Regions from separate parts of the Romboutsia sp. BSD2780061687b_171204_C1 genome, predicted to be linked through region 1. Evidence: riboswitches for the same ligand, from Rfam matches in the RefSeq annotation. Region 1 holds a riboswitch; the other holds the start of a gene.

Region 1 (6,335 bases):
CCTTCAAGTAAAGCTGAAACTGGTAAGATTCTTCTTTCATCACTAAATATTGATTTTATGATTCCAACAACTGCTGAAGCTATACCATAGTAAGTAGTACCTTTTCTATTGTATACTTCCCAACCAGCTTTAGCAGTTTTTTCTACTAAATTATCTAAATCTATTTCTTTTTTTAGTTTTTTGTTTTCTTCAATTAAGGTTAAAAGCGGTTTACCTGCAATGCTAACATTTGACCAAGGAACCATTTGAGAATCTCCATGTTCACCCATAGAATATGCATGTATAGATCTTGTGTCCACTTCATCTAAATATTTAGATAAGAAGTTTTTTAATCTTGATGAATCTATGGTAGTTCCTGTTCCTATTATTCTGTTTTTAGGAAGTCCAGATAACTTCCATATATGATATGAAATTATATCAACTGGATTTGAAGCAACTACAAAGAAACCATCAAATCCTGATTTCATTATTTCCTTAATTACTGAGTTACATATAGAAGCACTAACTTCTAAAGTATCAAGTCTAGATTGACCTTGTTTAGGTGCTGGTCCTGCAGTAAATATAACAATATCAGCATCACTACAATCTGCAAATGTTGCTTGTCTTATTTTAGTTCTTTGAGACATAAATTCTACTCCGTGAGTTAAATCCCAAGCTTCGCCTTTAGCTTTTTCTTCATTTATATCAATCATTAAAAGCTCATCACATACACATTGATTAACTAGTGCAAATCCACAGCTAGACCCAACTAGTCCCGTACCTACTATTGCTATTTTTCTTAATTTTAAACACATAAGTCATCCTCCTAAAGTTGTCTTTTGTAAAGTGTTTTGAAATGAATTTATTTGTATGGCTTAAGAAATAAGATAAGCAACCTATAAATTTTATTAGTTAAGTCTATATTGGTTATAAAATCATTATTATATATTTATTTTATAAAAAATTATAAATTGATGTATTCGGCATTATTATACTGCTGAATCTTTATAAAGTAAAGGATGAATTGATAATAAAAGAATAAAAAATCATTAAATTATATAAAGTTAAAGTAGCTTTTGTATTATATTTTACTTAAAAATTTGATTATAGATTCATATATAGATAGCTAGTATTTAAAATAAAGTTATTATACAATATATAACTAGTAAAAGTGATGTTATATAGTTAGCAATTTTAACATTAAATTTAAAGTAAGATAAGTATTTTATTAACTTTGGTTTTAAGTATTTATTAAATATTGAATATATAAAAATAAGTGAAAATCCACTCAGAGTATATGAAGAAATATTATGTATAAATTGTGGTAAATGAAATATATTAACTGTGATAACAAGCATAAGCAAAGTAAATGTAGTTGAGAGTATGTTAGAGTATTCTTCAGGTTTTAATATATATTCATTAAAAAAATTTTTATCATCAAAATTTATAATTTCACTTACTATCTTGTCTATTGACATAAAATCATAGTCATTGGTATAAACTCCAACATCAACTAAGTAAAGTGTTATTTCTTCATATATATGAATAATTTTTTCTTCAAAAATTTTTCTTATCTTAAATATGTCTTTTTCTAATACATTGTATATTTCGGTTTTTATTATATTCTTAATATCCCTATTAGAATCTAATTTAGTTTTTATATAAAAGCTTCCATCACAAAGTAAAAACTTATCATTTTGATTTCTTATGATTATCCCAATATATTCATTCATAATATCACCACTCATTGAAAATTTATGTAAATTATAGCATATTAGTTGATATTATCAATATTAAAAAATTATAAATATGAATAAATTAATTTTATATATGTAAGCAAGCTTAAATGAATAAACATAAAAAAGTATTTGACAATTATAAATTTAGTCACTAAACTGTAAATATATATGTAAAGACACATGTAATATGAATTAAATATACTAAATTAAAAAATATATTTGGAGGAGAGATATGAGAACTAAAAATATTGTATTATCAGCACTTTTATGTGCAATGGGAATTATTATACCAATGTTTTCACCAATTAAAATAATATTAGAACCGGCATCTTTTACATTAGCTAGTCATATACCAATATTTATAGCTATGTTTATATCATCAAAGACTGTTCTATTTGTAACACTTGGAACTACAATAGGTTTTTTATTTGGTGGTTTCCCATTACCAATTGTAATTAGAGCACTAAGTCATTTATTATTTGTTAGTATTGGGTGTATTTACTTAAACAAAAATAGGGATCTTATAAAGAGTATAAAAAGTTCTTTAGGATATTCATTTGTTATAGGATTAATTCATGCTATTGGAGAAGTTTTAGTAATTATACCTTTTTATTTTTCATCAAACCTTTCGGAAGGATTTTATAATCAAGGTTTTTTAGTATCTGTTATAGGATTAATAGGAGTTGGAACTATAATACATAGTATGTTAGATTTCTCTTTAGCAGTTTATGTATGGAATATTCTACCTAAAGAGGTTAGAAATAAATATGTAGTAAAAACTCAAAACTAGACAAAATTTTATAGAATATAGTAATTTGGAATAATCAATAATTAAGCAAAAATGGTAAGTTATAGTATAAAATATTTTATGAACATATACATATAAATATATATATAAATTAATTTATTAAATTATAATTTCGATAATTATAATATATAATACTTATTAAATAATAAAAATAAGTAGAAAGTCTTTTATTAAGAATAGTGGAGGGACTGGCCCTATGAAGCCTGGCAACAGCTAACTTAGTTAGAATTGTGCTAAATCCTGCAGGAGTTTTCCTGAGAGATAAAAGGCATATTGATTTGTTGCGTTAATAAAAGGCTTCCTAGATAAAAGGGGCTTTTTTTATGAAAAATTATAACAAGGAAACTTTATGTGTAAGAGGGGGATATAAACCAAATGTTGGGGAGCCTATGGTGTATCCTTTGGTTCAAAGTACAACCTTCAAATATGAAGATCCAGACTTAGTGGCAGATATATTTGATTTAAAAGCAGATGGCCATATGTATAGTAGAATAAGCAATCCAACAGTAGCAAATTTTGAAGAAAAAATAGCATATCTTGAAGGTGGCGTCGGAGCAGTTGCAGTTAGTTCAGGACAATCGGCGGTGCTTTTAGCTATTTTAAATATATGCAAAAGTGGAGACAATATAATATCAGTATCATCACTATATGGTGGAACTTATAATTTATTTAATATAACTCTTAGAAGTTTTGGAATAGAAACAAAATTTGTATCCAATAATGATGATAAAGAATATATACTATCCTTAGTAGATGAAAATACTAAAGCTATATATGGAGAAACTATAGGAAATCCAGGACTAGATATATTAGATTTTAAGAAATTAAGTGAAATAGCTAAAAAGGGGGATATTCCTTTTATAGTTGACAATACAGTAGCAAGCCCGTATTTATGTAATCCTATAAATTTTGGTGCAAATATAGTTATACATTCTACATCAAAATATATAGATGGTCATGCAGTGGCACTTGGAGGAATAGTTATTGATTGTGGTAATTTTAATTGGGATAATGGGAAATATCCATTATTAAGTGATGGAGATGTTAGTTGTCATGATATTAAATATGTTGAAGAATTTAGGAAAAGTGCATATATAACAAAGTTAAGAGCATCACTGCTTAGAGATTTAGGTAGCACAATGAGCCCTTTTAATGCATTTTTAAGTAATCTAGGATTGGAAACACTTCATCTTAGAATGAAAAAACATAGTAAAAATGCTTTAGTATTAGCAAAGTATTTAGAAAATCATGAAAAAGTAAGCTGGGTAAACTATCCATACTTAGAAAGTAGAGAAGATTATAAGAAAGTAAAAACTTACTTAAAAGGTGGAAGTGGAATATTAACATTTGGTATAAAAGGTGGAATAAATGAAGCTAAGACTTTTATAAAATCTTTAAAATTAGTAGATTTAGCAATACACCTTGGATTTAATAAAACATCAGTACTTCATCCAGCTAGCACTACTCATAGCCAACTGTCTAATGAAGATAAGATAAAGTGTGGAGTTAGTTTAGAGATGATTAGAGTATCTGTTGGAATAGAAAATATAGATGACTTAATAAATGACTTTGATATAGCACTTAAGGAAATATAATATGACTGTATATCTTTGTAAAAAAATAAATGGAGCCAAATTTGTAGATAATTGTATAATAGAAAACAAAATTTATAATAAAAAGTTATATAGAAAATTTAGTTTAGATAAGATCAGCCCTCATTGTAAAACTATAGGTATACTAAATCTTATGCCTAATAAAGTAGAGACAGAGGCTCATTTATTAGAGTTATTTTCAAAAATGAATGAGGATATAAATATAAAGTTTATAAGGCTTAAAACGCACGTATACAAAAATTGTAATAGACTATATTTGATGAAAAATTATTATACCTTTGATGAAGTAAAATATGATTTAGATGGACTTATAGTTATAGGAGCTCCTATTGAAAAAATAGATTTCAAATAGGTTAAATATATAGATGAATTAAATTATATATTTGATTATTCTATTAAAAACTTAAAAAGTATGTTAAGTATATGCTGGGGAGCGCAGGCTTGTTTAAATCATATATATGGAATAAACAAAGAGATACTTGATAAGAAGATATTTGGAGTATATAAACATAATATACTTTGTGATGATGAAATACTCAAAAATATAAATAATGGTTTTATATGTGCTCATTCTAGGCACACTATATTAAATAGGAAGGATTTAAAAAATTGTAAATCTATAAAAATACTATCGACAACAGATGAAGGTATAGAGCATATTATAAAAGGGAAGTACAATGACTATTATATATTTGGACATCATGAGTATGATAAAGAATGCTTGAAAAGAGAATATTTAAGGGATAGAAATAAAAAAATATATATAGATATACCTAAAAATTATTTTATTGAAGATGATATGAACAAAGGAATAAGTGTAGATTGGATGGAACACAGCATTAAGATATACAATAATTGGATTAATATAATTTAATAAGAAATTAAGCAAGCTAGTTAGATAACTAGCTTGTTTAGTTTGGAAAAATAAGTACATAGTAATATTAAAAATCTATATGTATAATAAATATATTATGTAAATAATTAATATAAATTTTAAATAGGTGAAAAAATGCAAAATTATAATGAGATTAAACTAAAAGAATTAAAAAAATGGAAAAAGAAAATACGAAAAAAACCATCTATAATAGATAAAGCATCAAAAGAAACTCAAAATAAAATAAATTCCGTTTTACCTCAAAAGTACCACGAAATATTAACTGTAGCTATAAAAAATATGACTAAAATGGTTTTATTTGGGTCTAAGTATACTACTAAAAAACCTATACTAGATATATCTTTAGAAGAAAGAGATAATCTAGCTCTTGAAAAGATAAAAATTTATAAGAGAACTGCTATGATAGAAGGTGCTGGAACAGGGGCAGGAGGCATATTTATAGGGCTTTGTGACTTTCCATTACTTCTTAGTATAAAAATAAAGCTTATTTATGAAATTGCTAGCATATATGGATTTGATACAAATGATTATAAAGAAAGATTATATATATTAAACATATTTCAGCTTGCTTTTTCAAGTAAAGAGCATGTAAACTATGTATTTGAAAATATGGAATGCTTTGATGATTTTAAACATAAGTTATCTGATGATATTAATGCATTTGATTGGAGAAGCTTTCAACAAGAGTATAGAGATTACATTGATTTAGCAAAGTTATTTCAGTTAGTGCCAGGAATAGGAGCTTTTGTTGGGGCATATGTAAACAATAAATTAGTAGATAAACTAGGTGAATATGCAATATATGCTTATCATATGAGAATATTAGATGATAAAGACCACGAGGCTAAGAAGGAAAACTTTATATATACAAAATATAAAAATTTTATTAATAAAATAACTTTATAATATATGCCAAGTAATTTGACTAGTATATTAATTTGTGTAAGTTTATAATGTGTATTTTAAATATAACATTAATATATAAAGTCTCATAAGATATTATAACTAGAGTAAAATAGTTTAGGGGGGGAGTAGCCATGGAAAGCCCTACAAAGAAAGTTTTAATAGATAGTAGTTATGGGAATATAAGTAAAGTAAACTCAAAAGATGAAGTAATATTAGTAGGAGTATATCCTTTTGAAGGAATCTCCTATGTCGATAATATAGAACTTATTTTAAAACCAGAAAATAGTGAGCATATTACTGTTAATATCAAATATTCTGGTTATAATATGCAACTATTTTTAGGAGATTTTACAGGAGACAATAAATCAGAAATAATGGTTAGAGGTGGATTCGGG
Region 2 (6,335 bases), 150 kb from region 1:
TAAAAAATATAATATATATTTGGTAGCTGGATCCATTCCTGAAAAAGATAATAGTAAAATATATAATACTTCTTATGTTTTTGATCGATGTGGAAATAAGATAGCAAAACATAGAAAAATACATCTATTTGATATTTCTATAGATGCTGGCCAAAAATTTTTAGAATCTGATACATTATCATCTGGAAATGATGTTACAGTATTTGATACTGAATTTGGAAAAATTGGTCTTTGTATTTGCTATGATTTTAGATTTTTTGAGATATGCAAAATAATGGTTGATAAAGGCGCTAAGGCTATAATAGTTCCTGCATCATTCAACATGACTACAGGACCTATTCATTGGGAGCTACTATTTAAATCTAGAGCTGTTGATAATCAAGTTTATACAATAGGATGTTCTTCTTCCCGAAACAATAATTCTTCTTATATATCTTATGGAAACTCTATTTTAGTTTCTCCATTTGGGGAAGTATTAAATAGATTAGATGAAAAAGAGGGCTACTTTATAGCAGATATCGACTTTTCATATGTTGAAAAAATAAGAAATCAACTACCTTTATTAAAGCATCGTAGAAATGATTTGTATAATGTATCATATACAGATAATTCTAAAGTATAAATTTATTTTAATATATTATCTTAGTTTAATTTATTTGTAATTATTGAACTAAGTTTTTAGCTTTGTCAAAATCTAATACATAGTTAATAATAGATATCAACTTACTCCCTACTTCTATATCTTCATCACTTGCTAACCTTATATATATTCTTAACTCTTCCCAAAGCTTTTCTTTACCTAGATCTTCATTGCTTATATTATGAAGATCTCTTATTACTTCTATAATATTTATTTTTTTACTTTTATTTAGTGTATCATGATTTTTAATATAATCTATTGAAGAATCTACTAATTTAGTTAATTCCTTTTTATATTCTCTTATACTTAATTCTTTTTTGTATCCTACTAATTCTTTCATTAATTTTTCTAAATCAGATTTTGAGTAATTCCATACTCTACCATCATATTTTTTTATATTTTCTATACATGAATTATATTTATCTATTAGTTCTTCTAATCCTATAACTATTTCTAAATAGTTATTTTCTTCAATTAAGTTTTTGCATCTATTTATATCCTTATCAATCTCTCTTATTGTTTTATTCACATTTAGTCCTCTTTTCTATTTTAATTATAATTTTTATTATTATATATAATATATCAATTTACTTAGTTAATAAACATATTTTATCTCACTATTGTTATTTAAAATATTATACCTTTTTAATATTTTAGTTTATCTAATCTATTAATATAGAAAATATTTACTTTTAACAAAAAATAGCATAGATAAAATATCTACGCTATTAAATAATATTTTGTAATTTAATTTTTTTCTTTATATTTATAAATATTATATAAATTATATATATTTATAATAATTATAAGCGCATTAGATATGGCAACAGGATATGCTTTTACATATAATCCGTAAACTACAAATAAAAAACATCCTATAGAATTTATAATTCTAAGCTTTACTATAGATGTCATCGTTAATGATATAACTATAAATAAGGATGCTGAATATCCAATCCATTCAATAGGGTCAAAGCTAATCATAAAATTATCTCCTTTTTATTTCTTATAACTATTATTTGATATTTATATTTTTATATAACTATTTTATTATTATAGTAGTATTAATAGGTATATTATCATACATCCATCTAGCATTTTCTGTAGCTAATCTTATACATCCCATACTTATAGCTACTCCAAGTCTATCATCTATTACATAAAGTCCCTTAGGATCATATAGTATTGAGTGGTAATAGTAATCATCTACTATATTCATTGCATATTTTGCTGAACTTTTTTCTCCCCCTATAGCAGGATACTTTATACCTGACTTAAATATACCCTTTATTGTAGGAGTTGAGCTTTTTCCTACAGTGCTACTCCAAACGTGCAGTACCTTAAATCTATCATCTACTTTTTTTAATATATAGGTAAGTTTATCTTTAGTAGATGTAATTATAATATAGCCTGTATCACTTTTTATATGATTCTCATTTACAAACTCTTCCATATTTTTATCAAATTTGCTGTAATCTATCTGTCTATAGTATCTATTCATAAATAATATTTCACCTTCTCATAATAATATTTATTATAATTATGCTAATTATAAACTTTATGTGATATTTCAGTTAATTTAACTATTATTGTACGAATGTAAAATATTAAGTTTATTTTTTACACTCGCTAAACTGATTGGTATTACTTAACTGTAATAATTATCTACTAATTTTTGAAATATCATAATTTCCTTAAGCGTAAAAAAAGTGAAGTTTTAAAACTTCACTTTTTAAGTATTATTATGTTTCATATACTTATATGATTTAACTATACATCGAGCTTGATTTATAGTATATATTGATATTTCATAAGATGATGTTATTATAAAAGTCGATACTACTCCTACTAAGAAATCATAGTCACCTAATGCCATAATCTCCTCCAGTATTTCTTTTTTTATATTATATGAAACTAAAATTTTATAGTTACATTAAGCTACTTCTTTTTTCCTTTTATTAACTTTATTTAAGTTTGGAATACCAAATGTTATAGCTATTATTCCACAAGCTAACATTAACCAAGGATAATGTAGATATTTAATTAATTCAACAGGAGATATTCCTACCATCCCTGCAGCTGTTAATACTTGTGCACCATATGGAACTATGCCTTGCCAACAAGATGAGAATATATCTAATATACTTGCAGTTTTTCTATTATCTATATCAAATTTTGTAGCTATATCTTTTGCAAGTGGCCCTGCTGTTACTATTGCTATAGTGTTGTTTGCTGTACATAAATCTACTATACTTACTAATGCTGCTATACCAAACTCTGCACCTTTTTTAGTTTTTATTTTACTACTTATAAAATTAAGTATAAAGTCTATTCCACCATTTAATTTTATAAGTTCTACAAGTCCTCCGATTATTATAACAAGTAGACATAATTCATACATTCCTGATATACCACCTGATATAGCTTCTATAAATCCAAATAACCCAAATGAATTTGTAAATAATCCTATTGCACCTGCAAATACTACTCCAAAACTAAGTAAAACAAATACATTTACTCCACATAAAGCCCCTACTAAAACGCCTAAATATGGTAAAACTTTTATAAAATCATATCTATAGCTTGTGCTACCACCTAAACTATACCCTGATGTTATAGTAGCTAATAATATAGCAGTTATAATAGCTGCTGGTAAAACTATTAAGAAATTTACTCTAAATTTATCTTTTAATTCACATCCTTGAGTTTTGGTTGCTGCTATTGTAGTGTCTGATATCATAGATAAATTATCTCCAAACATAGCTCCACCTACAACAGCTCCTATTACTAATGGTGCTGGTATTCCTGTTTTAGCTGCAATTCCTATGCCTATTGGCCCAAGTGCTGCTATTGTTCCCATTGATGTTCCCATAGATATAGATATAAAACATCCTATTACAAATAACCCTGATACTAAAAGATTAGGAGGAAGAATTGATAAACTTAAATTAACAGTTGAGTCAACACCTCCCATTGCCTTAGCTACACTTGAAAAAGAACCTGCAAGTATAAATATCATAATCATAGATATTATATCTATATTACCTGCTCCTTTACAAAATACTTCTATCTTTTCTCCTAAACTAACTTTTCTATTAAGAGAAAATCCTACTATAGTTGCGATTATAAATGCTACTATTGCTGGCATTTTATAAAAATCCCCAGTTATTACCCCGCTACCTAAAAATACTATTAAAAATACACCCAGTGGTAATAATCCTAATATACTACCTTTTTTTGCTTCTTCTTTCATAATATACCTCCCTTTATATTAAAACTTCTAAAGAGTATAATTTTAATTTATTTAAATATACCTGATATTTTTTAATAAAAAAAACCTGAGATAACTCAGGCTTTGACAGCAAAAATTATACTCTCATCTTTCAGCTTATGCTGCAGGATTTAGCACCCGTATAATAATACTGGTTGCTGGGCTTCGTCGGGCCAGTCCCTCCGCCACTCTTGATAAGAATTATTTAATTATTTATATAATAGTTAATTTTCACAATTTTGTCAATATTATTTTTTAATTATTCTAATAAATCTACTTATAAATTATATATATTAATTTTTTATACATCTTAATTTATTATGATATATTAGCAAATAAAAAAAGTCATAATTAAATTATGATTTAATTATGACTTTTATGACTATTTATTAATAAATACAGATTTTAATATATTTAATATTTCAGTAAATATCTCAACATTAGATTTTACATTTTCTTTAGCCACTACTATATCTGCTGTTACATCTGTTGCAACTTCCGCAACGTCTTTTACATTTTCACTAATATCGCTGATATTATCAACTAAATTAGGTAATTTACCTACTACTGTATGTATGTCATCAGAATTTGTTGATACCACTGTATTGATATTTTTAATAAATTCATTAATATTTTTTAAAGTTATTATTAAAAATATTAATGCACCTATACCTAATAATGCTAGTATTATATATATTACATTTAAATCTATGTACATAATGTTATTCTCCATAGCAATTATTCTTTATCCTTAGCTTCTTGTGGAGCTTGTAATAATTCTACAACATTAGTATCTACTACGTCTTCATTTTCTTTCTTTTTACTATCTAAATACTCTTTTATTCTTCTCTTAGATTCATTTACATTTGTAGTTAATTTTTCTTTTGTTTTGGCAGCCTTTTCACTTACATTTGTGTTTATATCTTTAGCTGTATTTTTTATATCTTCTCTAGTTTCTTTTCCTGACTTAGGAGCTAATAAAACCCCACCTAGTATTCCTGTTATAGCACCTGTTGCAACACCTAGTGTAGCTATTTTTATCTTTTTATTTCTTTCTTTTGCTTTTTTAGCTTTTTTCTTTTGTTCTATTTTTTTTGCTAAACTCATGCTCATCACTCCTATTGTTAATTTGTATTATACCATTTTTTACTATTTTTCTAATATTTCTAATACATATATACCCAAATTAGTAAGTTTTAAAACAAAATAATTTATTTTTCTATTTATTTTTTTATATTTCAGCTAAATTAAATTATATAAATTAAACTTACATTTTATTTATACGTATGCACATAATAATATAATAATTATGGAAGGTAGGAATTGCTATGAAACATAAAGATATTAAGAAATTTAGTATATTACTTTACATTATTTATATTTTATCTATAATATTTTTTCTATTTAACAAAGAATTTGGAAAAAGCGTAATTAGCTTAATTTCGCTTATAATTACTTTTGTGCTTACTAAAGCTTATTTAAAAAACTTAGCTATACTTGACTGCCCATTGTACATAATTGGAAACATTTTTATATTATCTTCTTTTTTACTAGGTTCATGTTATGGACTTTACGATATAATCCCATTTTATGATGATTTTCTTCATTTTTGGTCTGGATTTATATCTGTTAAAATTGGATTTAATATACTAAAAAATATTAGTAGTAAAAATAATAAACTTTTAATATGTATGATTCTTTTCTTCTTTGCAATGGGCATATCAGCAATTTGTGAAATATGTGAATATTTACTAGATGTCTTATTTAAGATGAATACGCAATCTGGCGGTTTAAAAGATACCATGATAGATTTAATAGATGCTTCATGTGGTGCTTTTTTTATGATTGTATATTACTATAGAAAGTATTTAAGGTAAAATATTATATTAAACTCAACACTATTAAATATAAACAAAGCTACTTAACATATGTTAAGTAGCTTTGTTTATATTTAATATATCTTTTTACAGTAATCATTGTTGAATATAAATAAACAATGAATTATTATATATTTTTCTATAAAAGCTAAATTGTTTAGCCTAGCCTTTTAATAGCTCCTTGGCTTACTTAAGAATTCTTGAACACGTTTCTTCTCTTTCTCACGTTTAGCTTCTTGTTCTTCTTGCTCTTGTTTTAATGCATCTTCATATTTAATGTATTCTATTCCAGCTTCTTCAAATAGCTGCTGCCCTAAGCCTGTAGGATACTCTCCTTTAAATATTACTTTTTTTATTCCTGCTTGAATAATAGATATTGAGCAAAATACACAAGGTTGAGTAGTAGCATACAATGTAGCTCCTTCACAGCTTATTCCATGTTTAGCACATTGTATTATAGCATTTGCTTCAGCATGCCCAGCTCGACATAGTTCTAAGCCTTGTCCTGAAGGTATACCTCTTTTTTTTCTCTCGCAATAGCCAATAT

What was found. Region 1 has a riboswitch for S-adenosylmethionine ahead of I2H23_RS09440 (O-acetylhomoserine aminocarboxypropyltransferase/cysteine synthase family protein). Riboswitches for the same ligand answer to the same signal wherever they lie in the genome.
Region 2: another riboswitch for S-adenosylmethionine. It lies ahead of I2H23_RS10200 (Na+/H+ antiporter NhaC family protein); the one in region 1 lies ahead of I2H23_RS09440 (O-acetylhomoserine aminocarboxypropyltransferase/cysteine synthase family protein).

The regions. Positions count from the first base shown of each region.
Region 1 covers NZ_JADMRK010000004.1:46,775-53,109, reverse strand. Annotated here, with positions in the region: gene I2H23_RS09455 (L-lactate dehydrogenase) at 1-794, opposite strand, end outside; gene I2H23_RS09450 (hypothetical protein) at 1,113-1,712, opposite strand; gene I2H23_RS09445 (hypothetical protein) at 1,951-2,508, shown strand; SAM riboswitch class I at 2,691-2,794, shown strand; gene I2H23_RS09440 (O-acetylhomoserine aminocarboxypropyltransferase/cysteine synthase family protein) at 2,850-4,121, shown strand; partial or broken gene I2H23_RS09430 (homoserine O-acetyltransferase/O-succinyltransferase family protein) at 4,123-5,013, shown strand; gene I2H23_RS09425 (EcsC family protein) at 5,149-5,940, shown strand; gene I2H23_RS09420 (hypothetical protein) at 6,072-6,335, shown strand, end outside.
Region 2 covers NZ_JADMRK010000004.1:201,011-207,345, forward strand. Annotated here, with positions in the region: gene I2H23_RS10175 (carbon-nitrogen hydrolase family protein) at 1-622, shown strand, start outside; gene I2H23_RS10180 (hypothetical protein) at 663-1,169, opposite strand; gene I2H23_RS10185 (YgjV family protein) at 1,388-1,624, opposite strand; gene I2H23_RS10190 (L,D-transpeptidase family protein) at 1,683-2,141, opposite strand; gene I2H23_RS10195 (hypothetical protein) at 2,373-2,516, opposite strand; gene I2H23_RS10200 (Na+/H+ antiporter NhaC family protein) at 2,574-3,893, opposite strand; SAM riboswitch class I at 4,014-4,112, opposite strand; gene I2H23_RS10205 (hypothetical protein) at 4,294-4,644, opposite strand; gene I2H23_RS10210 (YtxH domain-containing protein) at 4,650-5,018, opposite strand; gene I2H23_RS10215 (hypothetical protein) at 5,240-5,788, shown strand; gene I2H23_RS10220 (deoxycytidylate deaminase) at 5,959-6,335, opposite strand, start outside.